One region of the Mesorhizobium sp. M0761 genome, then DNA from elsewhere that is predicted to be linked to it. Evidence: riboswitches for the same ligand, from Rfam matches in the RefSeq annotation. Region 1 holds a riboswitch; the other holds the start of a gene.
What was found. A riboswitch is a leader RNA that binds a small molecule or an ion and turns the genes downstream of it on or off. The one in region 1 is predicted to bind cobalamin.
Positions count from the first base shown of each region.

Region 2: it holds a riboswitch for cobalamin, as region 1 does, so the genes downstream of both, metE (5-methyltetrahydropteroyltriglutamate--homocysteine S-methyltransferase) here and NKI32_RS23625 (CbtB domain-containing protein) in region 1, are expected to answer to the same signal.

Region 1 covers NZ_JAMYPF010000017.1:19-7,735, forward strand. The annotation lists gene NKI32_RS23620 (CbtA family protein) at 104-907, opposite strand; gene NKI32_RS23625 (CbtB domain-containing protein) at 923-1,102, opposite strand; cobalamin riboswitch at 1,139-1,334, opposite strand; gene NKI32_RS23630 (gamma-glutamylcyclotransferase) at 1,402-2,094, opposite strand; gene NKI32_RS23635 (aromatic ring-hydroxylating oxygenase subunit alpha) at 2,229-3,404, shown strand; gene NKI32_RS23640 (MFS transporter) at 3,412-4,611, opposite strand; gene NKI32_RS23645 (heparan-alpha-glucosaminide N-acetyltransferase) at 4,844-5,854, shown strand; gene NKI32_RS23650 (methyltransferase family protein) at 5,851-6,357, shown strand; gene NKI32_RS23655 (MerR family transcriptional regulator) at 6,669-7,055, opposite strand; gene mgtE (magnesium transporter) at 7,214-7,717, opposite strand, start outside.
Region 2 covers NZ_JAMYPF010000036.1:15,438-23,154, forward strand. The annotation lists gene NKI32_RS31015 (NAD-dependent epimerase/dehydratase family protein) at 1-763, shown strand, start outside; gene NKI32_RS31020 (hypothetical protein) at 1,025-1,261, shown strand; partial or broken gene NKI32_RS31025 (IS66 family transposase) at 1,685-1,904, opposite strand; gene NKI32_RS31030 (phytanoyl-CoA dioxygenase family protein) at 1,920-2,855, opposite strand; gene NKI32_RS31035 (SET domain-containing protein-lysine N-methyltransferase) at 2,905-3,453, opposite strand; partial or broken gene NKI32_RS31040 (IS110 family RNA-guided transposase) at 4,146-5,175, opposite strand; partial or broken gene NKI32_RS31045 (helix-turn-helix domain-containing protein) at 5,300-5,730, opposite strand; cobalamin riboswitch at 6,480-6,679, shown strand; gene metE (5-methyltetrahydropteroyltriglutamate--homocysteine S-methyltransferase) at 6,774-7,717, shown strand, end outside.

The sequences.
Region 1 (7,717 bases):
CCCCCTGCCCCGGCCGCGGGCGGCCCCCCCCGCTGTCCCTCCGGGGCCCCCGCCCCCCCCCCCCCCCCCCCCCCCACCGCCGATGATGAAGGTCAAACTGCGATCAGGCAAAGCTGTCGCGCAGGCTGGTCGCGGTGCCGGTGAAGCGCGCGCGCACTATGCCGACAACTGCGCCGAGCACCAGCCAGAACACCAGATTGGTCAGCGTCACCGCCACCACGAACTGATGATGCAGGCCCTCCGGGATCGGCGTTACGAAACTGTCAGGCTGCGGCGCGCCGACAATATGCGGGGCGACGATCAGGACGACGGCGAGCACGGTCAGGGGCGCCGACGTGCGGAAGGTGATAAGGGCAAGACCGATCGCGGTTGCCATCACCGTTGCCCACCACCAGATCTGGCGCTGTATGAGATCGGCCGCCGGCATTGCCGGCAGTTCCGGCGGCAGGCCGAGCCCCGGCGCCAGCGTGAACACGGCAAAGCCCGCCAGACCCCAGAACACGCCCTGGCGCCAGCTGCCGATGCCGCCGGCGAATTCGGAAACCGCCACCAGGACCAGCGCGAAGCCGATGCCGGTGACGATATTGGCGACGACACTGAAGGCGAAACGCTCGAAGCCGTCGGCCGGTGCCCAGCCTTCGTCCTCCGCCGGCGCGGCTGCTTCAGCCGGTGCTGCGCTGCTCACCGCATTTTCCGCCGGCGCGGCGGTGCTCATGGCATTGGTGTCCGCAGCGTTGGCGGCGGGCACCGCGGCATGCTGATGCTCGTGGCCGCCACCAGCCTTTTCGTAGACCTCCGCCTTGAGGATCAGCGGCACGGTGGCGTAGGCCTGCATGCAGGCGAGAGCGACACCGGCCACGAGCCCTGCGATCGCCGCGATGAACACGACGTTGCGAAACAGGTTCATGATGTCAGATCCTCGTCAGTGGCAGGGAAACGCCATCGAATGGCGATAGTCGTGCGCCGCATTGTGGACCGCATCGATGTGCGAGAAACCGACAACGCCGACGACGAAAATGCCCAGAAACGCGCTAAGCACGAGCTGCATGAAGCGCGACTGCGAGGAGACGGAAGCGCCGAGGGAGACGGAAGCGGTATTCATATCTTGTCCTTTCGCCCTCCACCCGAGGGCATCGAAGTCAGTTCCCTGTCGCCGGCAGGTCTCCTGGCTCGCGGATCAGCGCCCTTCCCCACCTTCCCGAAGAAAAAATCCCCAGTGGCTTGGAGAGGACTACCGCACACAGTTGCGGGGGCAGCCACGGCATTGGGCAACAAGTCAGCCCTCACCGCATTCCCTCTTGGTCCCTAACGGAACCGACGACATGCATGACTATAGGCTGAAACGGTCGCATCCGGCAAACCAAATTCCGCCGGCCAACAGCGCGAATGCGCCATGCGGCGTTACGGGTTCAACGCGGTGATCCGCTCGGCAACCAGCCGCTGCAGCCGCCACAGATGGCGATCGTGAATGCCGCGCTCTTCAAGGTTTTTCACCGTGTTGTAGAGATAGTCGGCGCCCGACCCCCAGTGCCCGCAGGACGTTGCCAGCCTTTCGACGACCTTGCCCTCGTCGAGCGGTCCTGAATAGGTCAGGCCGTTGCGGTTGATGACGAAGGCCAATGCCCTGAGCGGTCCGGCCTCGCTTGCAAGCTTGAGCATGCGCGGCCGGTAGCTTGTCGGCTTCAGCGTGACTTCGCGCCGGAAAAGCCGGCCCAACTGCTCGCGCCGGTTATTGTCGGTCAGCCGAAAGGCGACGCCCTTGCATTGTCCGCCACGGTCCAGCGCCATCATCAGGCCGGGGCTGTCCTTGGTGCCGCGCCAGCGCGTCATGTTCATGCAAAAGGATCGATGCCAGCCGCACGCCAAGGCAACGCGGTCCTCGACATAATCTATTTCCGGTTTCCAGATCAGCGATCCATAGCCGAACAGCCATAGCGGTTCGCTGTCCGGGAGTTCGACCTGCAATTCATCCAGCAGCGCGTCATAGTCGGCTTCATCGAGATGCATCGCGTCCGGATCAGGCCCGGGGTCCCTGATCTCGCGCCAGCAGCGCGCGACCAGCTCCAGCGTAAGCGACATCTGTCGTGCGGCCACGTCCGAATCCCCCCAATTCCGAATGTCCCATGTCTACGACATGATTATGCGCCGCGCCTGCAACCGGCAATGCGGCACTCTGATTGACAAACGATTTGCCGGGGTGTCGGCTGACGCTTCATAGGAAGCCAGCCATGCATCCCAACCCGAGCGAGCGCGACCCCTATAACGGCCTGAGCCGGGCCCAACCGACGCTACCGTCGTCGGCCTATTGGGATAGCGAGGCTTACCAGCGCGATCTCGAGGCCATCTGGTACAAAAGCTGGCTGCTCGTCTGCCGCGAGGCCGATCTTGCCCAGCCTTTGGCATTCAGGACATTCCGCGTCGGCACGCAGGAAATCGTCGTGCTGCGCGACGACACCGGCGAGTTGCGCGCCTTCCACAACACCTGCCGGCATCGCGGCTCGCAGCTTTGCCAGGAAAGCGAGGGCCGGCTGAAAGCGCGGCTCATCACTTGCCCCTACCACGCCTGGTCCTACTCGCTGCGCGGCGATCTCGTGCGCGTTCCCTCGAAATCGCTGCCAGATGGTTTCGACAAGGCCGATCATCCGCTCTACCAGGTGGCGCTGTCGGTGTGGCGCGGTTTTGTCTTTGTGAACCTTCAGCAGGCTGCGGCCGGCTCCGCCGGGACCTCCTTCGATCCCGCATCCGGCGACCTCGCCAACTGGCCGCTGGAAACGCTGGTATCAGGCCGTGTCCTGCGCAAGGTGATGAACTGCAACTGGAAGATCTTCTGGGAAAACTTCAACGAGTGCCTGCATTGCCCGGGCGTCCACAAGGACCTGTCTCGGCTGGTGCCGATATACGGCCGCGGCCTGATGAGCCGGCACGACGACCCCGACTGGGTCCGCCATGCCGACAATGACGCGCCGGAGTTTTCGGGTGGCCTGCGCGCCGGCGCCGAGACCTGGTCGCGCGACGGACATGCCCATGGCCCGGTCTTACCGGGCCTGACGCCAGCCGAGCGTGCGGCCGGACAGACCTATGCCACCAGCCTGCCCTCGATGTTCATCGTCGGCCATGTCGATTATGTCAGGACGGTGCGACTGATGCCGCTCGGTCCCGAACAGACCGAACTCACCGCCGAGTGGCTGTTCGCGCCCGAGGCGCTTGCCGAGACCGACATCGACAATGTCGTCGCCTTCGGCACCCAGGTGCTGGAGGAGGATGCCGCGATCTGTGAGATCAATCAGAAAGGCCTGCGCTCGATGCGCCACCAGGCCGGCGTGCTGATGCCGGAGGAGTACGATCTGCACCGCTTCCACAACTGGGTGCGCGAGCGGCATGCAGCGCTTGAGGCAACCGCCTGATCGGCGACTAAAGCGACTTCGGCAAATAGCGCCAGGTGATAAAGCCGCAAACAGCGGCCAGAATGCCCAGCGTCACGAACACCGAGCCGAGGCCGAAAAACGCCAGCACCACCGAATAGACCAGCGGCGGCGTCAGCTCGGAAAAGTCGAGATAGGTGCGGTAGACCGCGGCCATCTGCGCCCGCTCATAGGACCGCACCGAGCGCATGAAGGCGGTCGAGCCCAGTGCATCGAGCGCGATGGTGAAGAAGGCGCCGCAGAGCAGGAAAAAGCCCGTAAGCAGCGGCGCGGTAGTGCCGACCGCGCCCGCCGCAAGCAGCGTCGCCGACATCGCGAAATAGGCGAAGGTCATGGTGCGCCGGCCGCCGAAGCGTTTTCCCGCTTTGCCCCAGAAGATCGCCATGAACAACAGCGCATTGCCGGCCGAAACCAGCAGGCCGCCGGCAAGCTTGCCCTCGCCGGTAATCACCATGAACAGCGGCCCGTAGACGAAGAACGTCGTCCAGAAGCATGACCGGCCGAAGGCGATCAGCCAGGCCAGCCTGAGCCTGGGTTGTGCTACGAAGCGGCCGATATTGGCCAGCGGATTGGCCGGCCGCGTCTTGCCGGGCCGGATCGACTGGTTGTCGCCCAGCCTGTAGGTCCAGAACAGCGCCAGCAAGGCCAACGCAAACACCGCCACCGCGCCATGCGCGGCATAGATGCCGTAGCGTGTGTAGAGGAAGATGCCGAGTGTCGGCCCGCCGGTCCAGGCCAGCATCGACCACGCCATGCGCAGCGATTCGGCCTGCATGAAATCGGTCTTGCGGATGTGATCCATGATGTAGAGGTTGAGCGTGATCGACAGCGCGCTCGCCCCCATGACGCGGCACAGCATGCCTGCCAGTTGCCCGGCAAGCGTGTGGGTGACGAAGAACAGCGAGCCCATCGCCAGCAGGCAGGCGCCGGCGGTATAGACCCAGCGCCGGGCAAACCTGCGGATCAAGATCGGCATGAACAAGGTCACCGACAGGCCGAGCAGCGCCACGATGGTGTAGAGGATCGAGACGATCTGCTCGTTGTGCAGAATCTCATAAGCCTGGATCGGGATGACGCTCGATACCGTGGCGCGGGCGAAGGATTCGACCGCATAGAGCGAGGCAAAGGTGCGCGCATCCGCCGGACGCAAGGCTGGAAGCCAGATCGGATGGCGCACATGGGTGGACATTTGATCCCCAAATCAGACTCGCAGCCCAAATCTGCGCTGGCGCTTCCTCCGCCGGTAACAGGAAACCGACCCCTTCCCGGCAAAAAGCAAATTCGGCCAAAGGCTTTCCGGCTCTGGCCTAAAGCGCCGCCCGATGCAGCCGCACGGCATGACCCGGAGCGTAGAGGGCGGCCTTCTTTTGTCCGGTGCAACCGTGATAGTCGTCTTTCGGGCTGAATCAGATCGCGAGACCATGAGCATCCATACCGCACCCCCTGGAGATCAACTGAAGCGAGATCAACCGAAGCGCATCGTCGCCATCGATGTCGTACGCGGCATCGCGCTGATCGCCATGGCGAGCTACCACTTCACCTGGGATCTCGAAAATTTCCACTACACCGACCCCGGCCTCACCGCCGTCGGCTGGTGGAAGATCTATGCGCGCTGCATCGCCTCGACCTTCCTGTTCCTGGTCGGCGTCAGCCTGTTTCTCGCTCATGGCAGGCAGATCCGCTGGACCGGCTTCTGGAAACGTTTTGCCATGGTCGCCGTCGCGGCCGCCGCTATATCGGCGGTCACGTACTTCATCACGCCGGACAGCTTCATCTTCTTCGGCATCCTGCATCAGATCGCGCTGGCCAGCTTGCTCGGCCTTTTGTTTCTGCGGCTGCCTTCCTGGCTGACGCTGGTCGTGGCGGCGGTGGTGATCGCAGTCCCCCTCTATCTCCGATCCGAAGCCTTCGATCATCCGGCGCTGTGGTGGGTCGGCCTGTCGGCGATCAACCCGCGCTCCAATGATTACGTGCCGCTGTTTCCCTGGTTCGGCGCCGTGCTTCTCGGCATCGCCGCGGCAAAGTTTGCGTCCACCACTGGCCTGCTGGCGCGGCTGGCCACGCTGGGATCAGGAAGCTGGACCAGGCCGCTCACCTTCATCGGCCGCCACAGCCTGGCTTTCTACCTGATCCACCAGCCGCTGCTGTTCGGCTGCGTCTGGCTGTTCTCGCAGATTGCGCCGGCGCCCGTCGAAACAAGGGAAGTGATCTTCCTCAAGGAATGCCAGGTATCTTGCGAACAGCAGCGCGACACGGAGTTCTGCACCAGCTATTGTGTGTGCATGCTGGACACGCTGCAAAGCGAAGCGGCATTCGACCGGCTCTACAATGGCGACCAGACCCCGGAGTTCAAAGCGCATCTCGGTGAACTCGCCGGCATCTGCACCGCCAGGACGGAGGAGAGCCCGATGACGCAGGGAGGGCAACAATGACCGACAAGCTCACAAAACCCGGGCTGGCAAAACCCGATCTATCGAGACCACGGCTGATCCCGTGGCCGCCACTGATCTACATCGCCGCCATCGCCATCAGCATCGTGCTCGGCCTGTTCTATCCCCTGCCCTGGATCGGCGACCTCTTGGGCGACCTTTTGTTTGCCGCCGGCTTTGTGGTGCTGTTTGCCGTCGCAGCCCTCTGGTTCACCGCTATCCGCGCCATGATCCGGGCCAAAACGACGATGAACCCCAATGGCTTGCCGGAGCATCTGGTGACGTCTGGCCCGTTCGGCGTGACGCGCAACCCGATGTATCTGGCCAACACGCTGCTTTTGATCGGCGTCGCCTTCGTCTCGGGGATCATATGGTTCCTGCCGCTGGCCCTGATCGCGGCTTTTGCAACGCAGAAGGTCGCCATCGAGAGCGAGGAGAAGGTGCTGTTCGCCAAATTCGGCAAGAAGTACCGCGACTATACGAAGCGGGTGCGCCGGTGGATTTGAGGCGGGTGTGATCGCTGGCAGGGTTCGCATGCCTTGGCGACTAGCCGAACGCCCATCTCTTCATCATCCACGGGCGGAGTAAGGAGCGTAGCGACGCAGCACAGACCCGAGGATCCATGCCGGGACTCCAGAGCGTTGCTATGGTCCAGAATTCGCTACCGCTGCACTCCACGACCGATGTCACGGAATGGATTCTAGGGTCTCCGCGACGGAGCTTCGCTCCTGCTTCGCCCTAGAATGACGAAGTGCGGAAGGGCTCCGGCTAATCACGAACGTTTGCGACGGGCGCGCGCAAACGCTCGACGGTCCGCTCAGGTATTAACCCCCAGCTCCACCAGCCGCTCAACACATGACTCCTCAGCCTGGTCGAGCTCCGCCAGCGTCTCCTCGAGATCGCGGCGCTTCTGGCGCAAATCCTCGCGCTTCTCCTCGATGCGCTTGATCATCAGCTTGAGTTGACCGACCTCGCCGGGCGGTTCCTTGTACATCTGGATGATTTCGCGGATTTCGTTGATCGAGAAGCCGAGCCGTTTCCCGCGCATGATCTGGCGGATCAGATGCCGGTCAGATGGGCGAAACAGCCTTGTGCGGCCCCGCCGGACCGGTTGCACCAGCCCCTCATCCTCGTAGAAGCGCAGCGTCCGCGTCGACACGTCGAATTCGCGGGTCAGTTCGGTGATCGAATAATATTCCCGCATCTTTGCTCCAAATGTCGGAACATCGGAAAACGCCCGGTCGCCCGGGATTTCCAACGCATTCCGATCAACCCCGTTCCAAGCCGGACTCGGCATGGAACCCCGCGCAAGCCTCGCACCACATTTACGTAAAAGTCAATTGAGCCCGCAACGCCTCTTTCTCAAGGGATAGCGAACCACCAGGTGGCCAGCCCCAGGAAAGCAAAGAAGCCAACGACGTCGGTGACGGTGGTGACGAAAACCGCCGACGCCACCGCCGGGTCGATCTTGAACCGGTCGAGCAATAGCGGGATCAGGATACCGGCAAGGGCTGCCACGAACATATTGATGATCATCGCCGCCGCTATGATGCCGCCCAGATTGGCATCGCGGAACCAGACGGCCGCGACGATGCCGATCAGCACGGCGAAGATGATGCCGTTGATGGAACCCACGCCCATTTCGCGGCGGATGATGCGGCCGGCATTGTAGATGTCGAGATCCCTGGTCGCCAGCGCGCGTACCGTGACGGTCATGGTCTGCGAACCGGCATTGCCGCCCATGCCGGCCACGATCGGCATCAGCACGGCCAGTGCCACGATGTGCTCGATGGTGCGGTCGAACAGGCCGATCACCGACGCCGCCAGGAACGCCGTCAACAGGTTGACCAGCAGCCAGGGAACGCG
Region 2 (7,717 bases), on a different contig from region 1:
CCGCATCCTCATTTTGGGCGGTACCGGCTTCATCGGAGCCCACGAGGTGCGCTACGCCGTCCAGCGAGGACACACCGTGACCGTCTTCAACCGCGGGCTCGGGCAGGCAGATCTCCCTCCAGGCGTCCAGTACCTGCGCGGCGACAGGAGCAACGACCTTGACTCGCTGAAAGCCGCGTCATGGGACGCCGTCATTGACAACTCCGCCACCGACCCGGCTTGGGTCCGGTTGTCTGCAGAGTTGCTGCGGGATCGTGCAAAGCTTTACATGTATGTGTCCTCCACCGGCGTCTATTTCCCCTACGTCACGACGGACATTAGCGAGGCTGTGAAGCCGGTTTTGATAGAGAACCCGTCCAATGGGTGGAGCAGCTTCGGCGTACGCAAGGCGCTCTCGGAGATCGAGGTCGAAAAGGCATTCCTCGGGAGAACTATCATTGTGCGGCCTCACTACATCGTCGGCCCGGGGGACACTACGTACCGCTTCCCCTATTGGCCGCAGCGGGTCGAGCGCGGCGGCGAAATACTCGCGCCCGGTCGTCGGACGGACGCCGTACAATTTGTGGACGTGCGCGATCTGACCGAGTGGATGATCCGGATGGTGGAACTGGAGGCGACCGGCACTTACAACGTGGCGGGTCCGCGCACTCCGCTGTCGATGACCGATTTCCTCACCGGGGTGCGCGCATCCCTCGGTGTCTCTGAGAACCACGTACGCTTTACCTGGATCGACGACTATGACTTCCTGGAGGAGAATGTGTAGACGAGGTCGTGCCTTGGGTGCCGCTGTGCGGCGACGCTCTGGGCTCCGCGAGCATCAACTTCGACAAGGCCCTAAGGTCTGGACTCACCCACCGCCCTCTTGCCGAGACGGTGCGCGATACCCTTGCCTGGTGGAATTCCAGCGCGGTGCCTCCAGGGCGCAGGGCCAAACCCGATTTCGCGCTTACGCCGGAGAAGGAAGAGGGAATGCTCGCAGCGTGGAAGGCGCGAACGGTGGCTGATACAGAAAGATAAAAGGAATGTGCAGACGATCGCTGCTCCGAAGCCAGAACAGAAGTGTTCGCCACATACGCGGCGTCTATCTATCAAGAGAGAAGCGCTTATTGATGTTTATGCCATCTGGCATCGGGATCCACAGGTTCTCAATCTCGCGCACCTTGCGCGGGAAATCGGCGACCACACGGATGTCTTTCATCTGACGGATCTTGTTAACGCGGCAGGTTGTCTCGGCGGCTCAAATGCCGAATACCGGGTGTGAAACTAGACTAGCTGCCCGCATCTGGCTCCCCGAAGACGGGCGGCTTCAACGGGCTCCAGGTCGCCGCCCGCCGCGCTTAAAACCGTGATCGCACTGTGCTCAACCGACGACCGCTATAATGACGACATCCATTATCTCGGCCGCGCGCAGATGCGTGACAATCTGACTGGGACACTACCGCCTGGGCCATCGCCATGGCGCCCCCGTCGGCCATCGCCATGGCGCCCCCGTCAATTTCACGCATCGGCATGACGATCTCGAGTTCCAGCCAATGCAGCCAGGCAATCCCGAATCGGTGGCTTCGTCGCCTATGCTGCCTGCGAAGAATTCAAGCTAACGTTAGACCGTACGCATACGACGAAGGCCGCATGATCGGCACGCACGCGTGGGCGCGGCCGGCTCTATGCTGGCGATGCGTGAAGGTCAGGCGGCCTGCTGGTCGGCGGACTTGTCGGTTCGCGCCGGCACTTCCAATGCCAGGGCAGTAATTCGTGCAGACCGAGCGGGAAGATCGGCAATGCGCGCCAGGACATCGGCGAGCCGGCTTTCGGGTCGACGTCGTAAGCATAACGGCGGTGCGGTCGGCGCCGCGCTGGGAACCGGCGAAGGTGCCGTCGTCGATGAAGCGGGCGAAGTCGGCCCATGTAGTTGATCGGCTTCAGATAATAGGCCCGCAAAAGCGAGATTTGCGAAGCTCATCTCCATCAGCAACATCGACAAATTGCGATCCGTAAAATGTTTGCTTTGGCTTTCCCCAGTTGACGCCCATCCCCATACCCCCACCGCTATCCGTTTCTCCCTCAAACATCCCTCGGTCTAGACGGGAACGCCAATCTAGAAGACGAATGGCTATAGCCAGACGCGATTCAGGTCCGCTCTTTTTCAAGGGGCTCGTTCGATGCCAAACCGACTTCGTAAACAGTAGCGCATCTCCCAGGTCAAATTCGTCTTCCAGCTTATTCTCCTCGAAAACTTCCTCCAGTAGGCTCGACGTAGAGAATATTTTTTGCAGTGGTGACGACATGACGCTAATATCTCCACCCTTGCGCATCTTCTTTGAAAGCAAACTTGAGAGCTGAAAATTGAAAAGCCCAGATAATAGGCTCTCTGGGATGTAAGCCATACCCCCGCCCCTATCCGGATCGATCCTATTCAAGGGAACCCAGATGCTGTATCCTGGATCGACTGGCCGAATGAAACGGAAGCTGAGAGAGTCGTAATGCCAAGTGAAGCCGGTCTCGCCTTTGCTCAATTCGAAGGCCAGACCCTCGCTCACTATGAGCGGGTCACCGATAAGGCCGACCACTGCCTTGCGGAATGAGTTGGCTGTGTAGATGTGTCGCAACGCTGTAGTCTGCCCTAGGCCATAGGTCAGCCGCTTGAACCCGCTTCCGTATTTTGTGTCGAGGTCGGACGCTGACCTGATGTTCAGCAAGGCCGCCTCTCTGAGAGCCTGTATGCAGGCGGGACTAAACAATCCGTTGATCTTCAGGAATCCGTTCTTTTTGAAGCTTTCGCCCTGGTCCAAAGGAATATCAACCGCATTCACAAAGCGAGTCTCATTTGCATCAACAGTATCATGCAGGGTAGACATGGCCACGCATGCTCCTCGAGGTTCTGTATGAAGGGGGCCAAAGCAAATGCTAGAATCCGCCGAATTGCAGAATCCCTATCCTTTTGGAAATCGCCACGGATTTTTGTAGAGAGAGGTACGGCGCGTGGAATCCCGACACGACCAACGGATGATCACGGGGCAACTTGTCAAAGCCTGCGGCTGAACCTCGGCAATTTGCCGCTGAGCAAAGACAGACTGATACACCGATGCATTCGGATTCCGTCGTAGCGTAGTCGAAGCACACTTCGTCGCCAGAAGCGATTTGACGCACAGCGATAAAATCGTACGCTCCGAGATGATTCGGAACTATAGCTAAATTGGGATCGCAAGAATGATTTAAAATGACCACTGGCTCCTCGAACAAGGCGTGGACATTCCAATCCAGTTGAATGGAGTTCGTTGTCCGACTACGATCCATGCGAGCAACTACCCCTTTAACAACAATTTCTCCAGGCAAAAGATCCACAGCTGCGAATACGCCTCGCCCCTTAGCGCCACAGCTATCAATAACTCTTGTGTTGCGGGCATTGAGTTGTCTTGCGCAAGAGACTTCATCTATCAAGATAGACATCGACATGGGAAATCCTTACTCCTCACGATGAGCATCGGTTTGCTGTGATACAAGTCGGCGTCGCTTCCGACATCAATGAACGTCTCAAAATTTATGCCAATCTGGCTATCGAGTGAAAAGAGATTTTTTGGCTGCTTTTCAGCGTTCAGGCTGGAGCAAAACGAACAACTGAATGGGCCTTTGTACCGGGTCCGACAAACGCGAGGAGTCAGGGCCCTGTTCGATCGCCGCGGCACATCGCCAAATCGCAGCAGCGGGTTGCGTGCGTCAAGTTCAGCAAAAGGTGATGTGGTCGTCCGCCACAGACTATTGGCTGCATGTAGGGGTGCCCTAAGTGTCTCCTTCTTGTGCTTCGCAAATGGTCGGTTGTGTGCGTCAAATTCTGCAAAAACGGGGCGGCCATGAAGCTGGTCATGCAGCTTGGCGCAGAGCGAGCTTCTTGTGCTCGCGCAGGTCGTCCATGTTGATGTATCGGTTGCGCGAACGCGAAGAGAAGCGAGTGACCCTCGGGCGACACGGTCCAAAAAAACGCAACAGGAGTTTGACCCCAACGAACCCCATCGGGTTGGGCGCCTCAGCGTGTGCAACGAAGTTCGAAGTCGACGTCAGCCGATTCAACGAGGTCACCACAACCACCGCCCGGCGGGGACATCACGGGTTTCGGAAGCGGACCCGCGATTGTGATCGAGCGCGGGTTGTCACGCCATCTTTTCGCCGCCCCACTCAAAGCTGGTGCCGTTAACCCAGAGCCAGTGGAGCAGAACCGCGATCTTGCGAGCTACCGCCACTTTTGCCTTTTTCATACCTATCCGCTTCGACAGGCGAACGCCCCACGCCTTCAGCATCGATCATTTCTTTGTCCGGTGCTTGAGGACGCTGGCCGCTTCGTATAAATAGGTCCGCAACAGCCGATCTCCCCCAGCGTGAGACACGGCCGTTGACATTTGTTCCCCCAGATTGTTTTCGCCGCGGTGTCAGACCAAGGTAGGCGTCGACGTCACTGGCCGAGGAAAAGCGCGAAGGATCATCGATCGTATGGCGGTAGGTCAACGCCGTCACGACGCCGACGCTAGGAACCGTCATAAGCCGGCGCGTGGTGTCATCCTCACGAACAAGGCGTCGTACCTGCCGGTCCAGCTTTTCCTGTTCCCTGCAAGCCTGTTCATGGACGGTCAGAAGCGGCTCGATCACGGATCGAAGCTGATGCCCGTCGACAACCAACGCCTCGACCTTTAGCCGAAGCTGCGCACCGATTGAGCGACTGAACTGCAGCCCGTACTCCTTCAGCATTGACCGGACTTGGTTCTCGAGATCGCGGCGGATGGCGATAAGTCGCGATCGCGCCACCAGGAGGGATCGGGTTGCCTGGCTCTCTGTGCTTTTGACCTTGACCTCCCGATACCAGCCGACGCGAACCAGCTCGGCCAGGCCGCGGGCATCGTTCTCATCACTTTTGTTCATTCGAACTGAAAGTGCCGCCTTCGCATGTCGAGCATCAATGCAGACAACCGGCATTCCGACCCGTTTAAGCTCATGCCAGAGCCAACTGGACATGGCGCCCGTCTCGAATCCGATGCGCTCGGTGTGCGGTGCGCGTTTGCGGAGCAACTCGGTCAGTGCTCCCGGATCGGACTTCACTTTCCCTTGGAAGACAGCCCTTCCAGCATCATCGACGACGCAAACGCTGGTCTCTCGCTGCGACACATCCAATCCGACATATTGCTTCACTGCGGCCTCCTTGATCTCACTGGTCGGCGGCTTTTGCCGTCCACCGAGTCTTCGTTCAAAGGAGCGACGGCAGCAATTACGTCATCGTGTGCAAAATCGGATCAGACTCAATCTCCCTCCATGTGCGGGCGACGTATTCTCCGTCGATCTTGAGGATGCACCACATGTCTTTGCGCCAGGGCTTCAGATGGTTCTCCGCCAGCCGTCGACGGACGGTCTCAGAAGACAGCTCTTCATGGTCGGTGAGCCGGACCATCTCCTCGGCCAGGAGGTTCGAGGGTCCAGCGGGCCCGTCCCGGTGGCGGCTTTGAGCAGGCGGTCGCCACCACAAGCGCCTCCTCCTTGCTCGATAGTTTGCGCTCAACGCCGGGTCGCCGCTCCTCGGAGAGCGCTCCCTCCAGGTTCGCTTCCACAAAGCGGCGCCGTGTCCGATAAATCGTCGATCCCGAGACCTTCAAGGGTTGCGGCGATCACCTCGTCGCTCACGCCGTCGTTCGCGGCCAAGAGGATCTGTGCGCGTTTTATTTTGCGCGTCGCGTGGCGCCCCCCGCTCATAGCGCGTCAAGTTGATCACGCTTCCGATTGGCTAAGGTCCACAAAACTTTATACTCACCTGCACCTCCTTCAGCGTGCAGGCGCAGATGAATCCGGAAATGAGTCAGTCACTTGGCGAACGACAAGCCGCGCCGCAGCCGCGCTCTACGCAGCTTTAAGGCCAGTATTTGGCCTTCATCTATGCCCGGATCTTCAAACAGCCCCGGCCGAAGCCGACATGCAGCGCCACTTCGACGTCACCGCTCCGTCCGTCCACCAGATGGTGATCACTTTAGAAAAAGCCGGCCTCGATCTCGCGCACGCCCGGGGCCGTCCGAATTCCTCCGGAAGCGCTTCCGATTTTGCGCTAAAACAACCCATCACAATCTCTGTGGAACGGTACTAGTTATCCGTGATGACGACTGGCGTGCCATTTCCCCTCGGACCACCGTTTGGCGCTCACTCCGTGAAAACCGCTTCTGCCCGCACGCACGGCTTGCGGCCGCATCGTTAAACATCGCCCCCAATGCGATCTTCTGCATTCTAACGACGTTGTCACGCGCTTGAAGTGTTGGCCGAAATCCTTCGTCGGCGACCTGCGAGGGAATGTCGCAGCCCGACAGGAATTCATTAGTTGGACAATGGTGGCAGCGGAGCAGCGCCGCCAATGGGCGACTGAATATTTCACTATGTTAGACAAGCGTAAAAGCGCGATCACATAACGACATAAACATTTCGTTATGCGCCATTGACAAAAGAGCGAACTGCTGTGATTGTCTGCGTGTCGTGGTTCTCGCGTGCGGCGCTGCCGCCGCGGAGCTAAGAGGGAAGCCGGTGCGATGCCGGCGCTGCCCCCGCAACTGTTAGCGGCGAGCCAACCCCAATCATGTCACTGAGGCGAATACCCTCAGGAAGACGGGTAGGCTATGACCCCGCGAGCCAGGAGACCTGCCACGCGAATTACGTCCACGGGCGGGGTGTCTCGGTGGCCGCTGCAACCCGGCGTTGATGCCGGCCTGCTAGCGCCTTCCTTGTCACCGACGCCCCAATCATCGGGGTATGACATGACTGTCTCTCAGCAAATTCCTGTAGCAACGCTCGGCGTGCCGCGCTTCGGTCGTCGGCGAGAACTGAAATTCGCCCTTGAAAGCTACTGGTCCGGAAAATCGTCCGCTGGCGACCTTCTTGGGACGTCGAAGGCACTCCGTGCCGCTAGCTGGGAGGAGCAGCGCGATCGCGGCGTGTCAAAAATCCCCTCGAACGACTTCTCGCTTTACGACCATGTGCTCGACACCGCAGCCACGGTCGGCGCCATTCCATCCCGGTACGGCTGGAATAGCGGCGAGGTCCCACTTGACATCTACTTCGCAATGGCGCGCGGCAACCAGGGTCAGACGGAGGATTGTGGACACGCTGGTCACCAGGAGGCGGCTCATGGACCTGGTGTAACCGCGATGGAAATGACCAAGTGGTTTGACACCAACTACCACTACATTGTGCCGGAGCTCCATGATGATCAGACGTTCGCCCTCTCGTCAACGAAGCCGGTCGATTACTTCCTCGAGGCTAAAGCTCTCGGCATTCACACACGCCCAGTCATCCTTGGACCCATCACCTTCCTCAAGCTGGCGAAATCGCCTGCCGAAGGGTTCGGTCCCATCGCGCTCCTACCGCAGCTGCTGCCCGTTTACGAGCAGCTTCTACAGAGGCTGAAGTTGTCGGGAGCCGACTGGGTGCAGATCGATGAGCCAGCGCTTGTCCTCGATCTGAACCCGAACGAACGAGCTGCGTTCGAATTCGCCTATGGCCAGCTGTCGAAAGCCGCGCCCGAGCTGAAGATCATGCTGGCTACGTATTTCGGGTCGCTGGGAGACAATCTCGAAACCGCGGTTTCTCTGCCCCTGGCCGGCCTGCATATTGATCTCGTGCGCGCTCCCGAGCAGCTGGAAACGGTGGGTCGGCTCGCTCCGAAGGATCTGGTGCTCTCGCTCGGCTTGATCGATGGCCG